DNA from 2 places in the Thioclava sp. F36-7 genome. Region 2 is predicted to be linked to the other one. Evidence: riboswitches for the same ligand, from Rfam matches in the RefSeq annotation. Region 2 holds a riboswitch; the other holds the start of a gene.

Region 1 (3,414 bases), on a different contig from region 2:
GGATATCGGAGAAATGCAGCAGCGCCATCGGATGGACCCGGATCGTGTTCGAGATCACGAATTCCATCCGCGCGAGACCGACACCGTCGATCGGCAGCCGCCACCAGCGCGCGGCGATGGCTGGGTTGGCGAGGTTGAGCATGACCTTGGTCTTGGTCTCCGGCACCGCGTCGAGGTTCAGATCTTCGACCGTGAACTCGGCAAAGCCGTCATAGACCCGGCCCTCGTCCCCTTCGGCGCAGCAGACGGTCACCTCCTGCTCGTCATGCAGCACATGCGTCGCATCGCCACAGCCGACGATGGCGGGCACGCCCAATTCGCGGCTGACGATGGCGGCGTGGCTGGTTCTGCCGCCGTGGTCGGTGATGATGGCAGAGGCCCGTTTCATCACAGGCACCCAGTCGGGGTCCGTCGTCGAGGTGACGAGGACCGAGCCGTCCACGAAATCGTCGATATCCTTGACGTCTTCGATCAGGCAGACCCGCCCGGTCGCGACCTGCTCGCCGACCGACAGGCCGCTGACCACGACCGGGCCATGCGCGCCGATGGTGTAGCGCCGGAGCGATCCCGCAGAGACCCGCGACTGCACCGTCTCGGGGCGCGCCTGCACGATAAACAGCTTCCCCGTCACACCGTCCTTGGCCCATTCCATATCCATCGGCTGGCCGTAATGCGCTTCGATGGTGGCCGCTTGCTGCGCGAGGTCGAGCACCTCGTCATCCGACAGGACGAACTTCCCGCGCTCAGCTTTCGATGTCGGCACGTTGCGCACCGGGTTCGGGGCGTCCGGCCCGGCATAGATCATCTTGATCTCTTTCGCCCCGAGCTTCTTCTCGATGATCGGTTTGACGCCTGCCTTGCCAAGGAAGGGCTTGTATACCTGAAACTCGTCGGGCGTGACCGCGCCTTGCACGACATTCTCGCCCAAGCCCCAGGCCGCGCTGATCAGCACGACCTTGTCGAATCCGGTTTCGGTGTCGATCGAGAACATCACGCCCGACCCGCCGATATCGGAGCGCACCATCTGCTGAACGCCCACGGAGAGCGCGACATCGAGATGATTGAACCCACGGAGCTTGCGATAGGTGATCGCGCGGTCGGTGAAGAGCGAGGCGTAACACTTGCGGCAGGCGGTCAGAAGCTCCTCCTCGCCCGAAACGTTCAGGTAGGTCTCCTGCTGACCGGCAAAACTGGCATCGGGGAGGTCTTCGGCCGTGGCGCTCGAGCGCACGGCGACGGAGACCTCAGGCACCCCTGCCCGCTTCGACAGATCGCGGTAAGCCTGCCGGATCGCGGCCTCGGTCGAGGCTGGCCAATCTCCGGCCACGATCGTGTCGCGAATGCTCTGACCCGCGACGTGAAGGCTGATCTTGTCCGCATCGTAATCCGCGAGATAGCCCGCGATGGTTTCGGTCAGATTGTTTTCATCGAGGAACATCCGGTAGGCGTCGGATGTGGTGGCAAAGCCCGGCGGGACCTGAATGCCCTTGGCGCCAAGCTCCTGCACCATCTCGCCAAGCGAAGAGTTCTTGCCGCCCACAAGCGCGACATCCTCGCGGCGTAAGCTATCGAAAGGAATGACTTCTTTCTTCGTGGCCATGAGCTCGCCTCCCCTGTTTGCACCTGCCGGCACTTTATCGCAGAGGCGCATTTCGACCTTGATCTTTGTCAACGCGGGCCTCGCAAGCCGCTCCCGAAATACTTCCGTCGCGTAAGACCAAGACAGTCCGTCGACATGCGCGCGCGAATTGCCGTGCGACAGTCGGCTGCCACCGCGTCCCCAATCCGTTCTGGACAGCGCCGAATTTTCCTGCGATCAAATCCGGGATGGTGTCCGGCCCCAAAGGGTCGGCTGAAAAGGGAACACGGTGCGGGCGATGCCCAACTCCGTGACTGCCCCCGCAACTGTAAGCGGCGAGCGCCACCGGAAACGCCACTGACCTGCAAAGGTTGGGAAGGTCCGGTGAAGCTACGACCCGCGAGTCAGGAGACCTGCCATCTCGGATGCGCGCCTAGCGCATCTCGGTCACCTTAAACCCGGGCGGGGTGCCCTGGGACGGAGAGACGAGAGATGGACCAGATCGGACCTCGCATATCGCCGTGCCGCGACCACTCCCGCCCTTTTGCGCGGAGGGCGCGATGCTTTTGGAACGAACGCTTTCACTGCTACAACTCGATATAGGACCGATCTCGCCGCTGCGTGCGCGTGAGCTGGGCACGCTCGGCTACATGGAATGGCTCGGCGGGCTACCGGGCGACATGCCCTATGCGAAGGCGGCGATCATCGCCCATACGCAGGCCTATCCGTTCGGCGCAACCTCGCCTGCCGTCGCGGTGTTCTGCGAGTTGCTGCTGGACTCGCTGAGCCCGCAGCCTTTCGCCCTGCCGATCGAGCTGCCGCCCCCGCTCCGGCGCGGCGGCGCTCGCGCCCGACGCGGCCTCTGACCCGTTTTTCGTCTTGCGGTCGCATCCTGCGGCCCGGCCGAGGACCATTGCAGCAGGAAACGGCACTCCGTTTCCTGTGAGGCTCGGCTTTTCCAAACGATGGTCATGGATGAACTGAGAGGATCTCTCCATGAATGACAACAAACTGACCCGTCTGCTCGACGCGCGCCCGGTAATCTGCGCCGAGGGCTTCCTGTTCGAACTGGAACGGCGCGGCTATCTGACCGCCGGGGAATTCGTGCCCGAGGTGGCGCTCGAATACCCGCAGGCGCTGCGCAATCTGCATGTCGATTTCCAGCGCGCCGGCAGCGATATCGTCGAGGCTTTCACCTATAACGGCCACCGCGAGAAGATGCGCGTGATCGGCAAGGAAGACCTGCTGGAGCCGCTCAACCGCGCGGCGCTTAAGATCGCGCGCGAGGTCGCCAATGCGAAGACCGGCAACCTGATGGCGGGCAATATCTCGAACACGAATATCTGGGACCCGGCCGATCCGGCGCGGCAGGCCGAGGTGCGCGCGATGTTCGACGAGATGATCGGATGGGCGGTTGAGGAAGGCGCGGATATCATTATCGGCGAGACCTTCTACTACGCGGGCGAGGCGCTCTGTGCGCTGGAGGCCGCGAAGGCGTCGGGTCTGCCGGTGGTGCTAACGCTGGCGCCGATGGCGGGCAACGAGATGATGGACGGGGTCGGCATCGTCGAGACCTGCCAGCAGCTCGAACAGGCGGGCGCCGATGTCGTCGGGCTGAACTGTTTCCGCGGGCCGCAGACGATGATGCCGTGGCTGCGCAAAGTGCGCGCGGCGGTGAGCTGCCATGTCGGCGCCCTGCCCGTGCCCTACCGGACCACGAAGGAGGAACCGACCTTCTTCAACCTCTCCGATCACAACGGCTGCACCTGCCCCTCGCCGCATGGCCGGACCTTCCCGACCGCGCTCGATCCGCTGGCCTGCAACCGCTACGAGAT
Region 2 (3,414 bases):
CCCATCGGGGTTCTTCGAGTCCAGATAGGTATAGCCGAGGCTATAGTTGACGTTGTTGGAGATCGGCCCTTTCAGACCCAGTTCCAGACCCTGCCGCTTGGCGGTGCCCGAGGTCTGGTAATAGCTGTAGGTCGTGTTGCTGTAGTCGATCAGATCGTCCACCTCGATATGGAACAGCGTCGCGGTCAGCTTATGCGCACCGAAATCACGCTCGACCCCAAGGTCGTAGCTCAGCGATTTCTCCGGCTTGAGATCGGGATTGCCCGCATAGCCGTCATAAAGCTCGTAGCCCGACGGCGCGCGGAACCCGTTGCCCACCGAGGCACGCAAGAGGGTCGCGGCATCGGCCTGCCAGGTGACGCCCAGACGGCCCGTGGTGTTGCCGCCGAAATCCGAGTGATCGTCATGGCGCGCCGAGGCGGTCACGTTCACGCCGTCCATCGGCGAGAAGGCATATTCGCCGAAGACGCCCGTATCCGCGGTCAGGACATCGCCCGTGACATAGGTACCGGTATAGGTTTCCAGCGTGCGATCCGCGCCGAAGGTCAGCCGCCCCGGCCCGAGATCGGTCGAGGCTTTCCAGTCGAGTTTGCGGCGTTTGCCCTCGTAGCCATAGTCATAGACCGGATACCAGCGCGAGGTGGTGTAATAGGTCAGACCGAGCTCGTGATCGAGCGGACCGGTCGCAAATTTCGCAAAGAGACGCCCGCCCCGCTCCTTGTGGACGGTGTATTCGTTGCTGTCCGTGGGCGGCGAGCTGAAGCCGTTATCGAACTCGCCCCGATCGTTCTGCGCAAAGCCGTTGAAGCCGATCAGCAGATTGTCGGAGATGCGCTTCTGCGCGCGCAGGCTCACGCGATCGGCGCGGTAGCCGTCTTTCTCGGTATTGCCGTTCTTCTTGTCGGCGGCCGAGAAGCCTGCGGTGTAGACTTTCGACAGCTGGATCGCGAGCTCGTCGTCACCCTTCTTCCAACCGAAGTTATAGGCCGCATTCGCGGTGTGGTAGGAGCCGAGCTCGAGCTTTACGCTCTGGGTCACGCCATCCTCGGTCGGGCGCGGCGTGTCGAGGTTGATGACACCGGCGACCGCCTGCCCGCCATAGACCGCCGATTGCGAGCCGCGCATGATCTCGACCCGGTCGTAGTTGAACGTGTTGAACCGGCCCAGATCGGGCAGCACCTGCGGCGCGGAGGGATCGGAGACGTCGATCCCGTCCACCATAACCTTCACGTAGTTCTGCGACACGCCGCGGATGGTGAAGCCGGTCTGCGCGCCCATCGGCCCGCGCGACAGGATGCCGACGCCCGGCGATTGCGCGATCAGATTGGCAAGGCGGGTCTGGCCCGAACGCTCCAACTCGTTGCGCGACAGCACGGTGACCGCCTGCGCGGTCTTGTCCGACGATTGCGGCTCGAGCGCACCGTGATAGATCACGATCTCATCGAGTTGGTAAGGTTGGCTGTCTTGCGCAAGCGCGGGGGCTGCCAGCGCGGTGGTGAGCATCAGGCCCACGGTCAAACGGGTGCGGATCATATCCAATTCCCTCGTATCGCGACTCTGTGGTCGCGTGAACTTCGTATCGTAAGTCTTTGGAAATTTGGAATTTCCGCCGACGGTGAGAATGTCACCACTGACGGAAGACCGCCTCCGCTGCGCGCCCCGCACAGGCAGAAAGGATGAGCGCCTCGGCAGGTCTCCTGGCTCGCGGGTCTTGGTTTCGGCTGGCCTTCCCGGGTCGCCCCAGTGGCTCAGTCAGCCGTCACTCGCCGCTCACAGTTGCGGGGGCAGCCCCGGAATGAATGCACGCATCGCACCGGGTTCCCTTTTCATCCGCCAAGGCGGAACCGAAGTGCCCCTGCTGTGCCGCGCGCGCCGCAGTCTGTCAAGAAAATTTCAACTCTCGACGGCGGCTCTGCTGCGCTTGTTGAAACGGATCGAGGACAGCAGCGCCAGCCCGATCAGCCCCGCCCCGATCAGCCCGGTAATCACCTCGGGCACTTCCACCAGCGTCTGCGCGAACATGACGACCGAAAGGATCAGGATCGACCAGAAGGCCCCGTTCTCGAGATAGCGGAATTCGCTCAGCGTGTTGCGCTCCACCAGCATCAGGGTCATCGACCGCACATACATCGCGCCGATCCCCAGACCGATCGCGATCAGGAACAGGTTCTGGGTCAGCGCGAAGGCCCCGATCACCCCGTCGAAGCTGAAGGACGCGTCGAGCACTTCGAGATAGAGGAACGCGCCGAGGCCAGCCTTGGCCGTCTCGGCGGCGATATTCGTCCGGTCGAGCACGTGGCTGAGCACTTCGACCCCGAGGAAGGTCGCAAGCCCGCAGATGGAGGCGAACATAAACTCGTCCTCGCGCCCTTCGGGAAGGATCCAGGTAAAGGCCAGAATGACGAGCAGCACGAGGCCGATCTCCAACCCGCGGATCGAGGCGAGCGCGCGCAACCGGCGCTCCAACGCTCGGATCCAGTCGACTTCCTTGCCCTCGTCGATGAAATAGGTAAGCGCGACCATCATCAGGAAAGCGCCGCCGAAGCCCGCGATCGACAGATGTGCGTCCTCGATGATCTCGGCATATTCCGCCGGATGTTTCGCGGCCAGTTGCACCGCCTCCCATGGTCCGATCCCAGCGGCGATCACGACGATCAGCAGCGGGAACAGGATACGCATCCCGAAGACCGCGATCAGAATACCCCAGGTCAGGAAACGACGCTGCCATTTCGGCGTCATCTGGTGCAGTTTGTTGGCGTTAACGATGGCGTTGTCGAAGCTCAGCGAGATTTCCAGCACGGCGAGCACCGCCGTGATCATCAGGAAAGAGACCGCGCCGCCCAGCCCGCCGGTCTGGGCAAAACCCAGCGCGAATGACCCGACCAGCCCCGCAATAGTGACGGCGATGGCCCAGGAGAAATAACGGTACATGGTGGTCATGCTGGCTCCGGCTGCATGGAGCCTCACTTAGGCTTCGCCCCTTCTCTTCGCAAGGGAGCGCGCCGTCAGAGTTGATCGCTGTGACCCGGCGGGCGCGCCTCGTATCAGACCCCCTACAGCCCCGCCTCGTCGAGCCAGCCCATGATCCGGGCTTTGTTCACGCCGAGATCGGATTTGCCGTAGACGAGATGGCCGCGGATTTGCAGCGTGTTGCCCTCGACCCAAAGCGTGGTGACGTCTGGAAAGCCGAAGAAGGCGGAGCGGGTGACATAGGCCACATGCCCCTCATCGACGCTGCCGGCCACCTGCTTCGTGCGCGCGGTGGCGCGGATGATCTTGTCGAGCGCGGCCATCTGCACCAGCGGGTCGGAGACCTCGCGGGCCGCCTGAAACCCGCCCGTCTCGGGATGATCGCCGGGCGCTTTCGCCAAGCCTTCGACCTTGTAGCGCGCAGGATCGATCGGGGCGAAGCGC

Evidence for each region. A riboswitch is a leader RNA that binds a small molecule or an ion and turns the genes downstream of it on or off. The one in region 2 is predicted to bind cobalamin.
Region 1: it holds a riboswitch for cobalamin, as region 2 does, so the genes downstream of both, BMI89_RS07675 (hypothetical protein) here and BMI89_RS10580 (TonB-dependent receptor) in region 2, are expected to answer to the same signal.

Annotation. Positions count from the first base shown of each region.
Region 1 is NZ_MPZR01000003.1:390,820-394,233, reverse strand. Features, by position in the region: gene ppsA (phosphoenolpyruvate synthase) at 1-1,600, opposite strand, end outside; cobalamin riboswitch at 1,812-2,015, shown strand; gene BMI89_RS07675 (hypothetical protein) at 2,140-2,445, shown strand; gene BMI89_RS07670 (homocysteine S-methyltransferase family protein) at 2,576-3,414, shown strand, end outside.
Region 2 is NZ_MPZR01000005.1:82,806-86,219, reverse strand. Features, by position in the region: gene BMI89_RS10580 (TonB-dependent receptor) at 1-1,533, opposite strand, end outside; cobalamin riboswitch at 1,670-1,864, opposite strand; gene BMI89_RS10575 (DUF475 domain-containing protein) at 1,894-2,940, opposite strand; gene BMI89_RS10570 (DUF1499 domain-containing protein) at 3,054-3,414, opposite strand, start outside.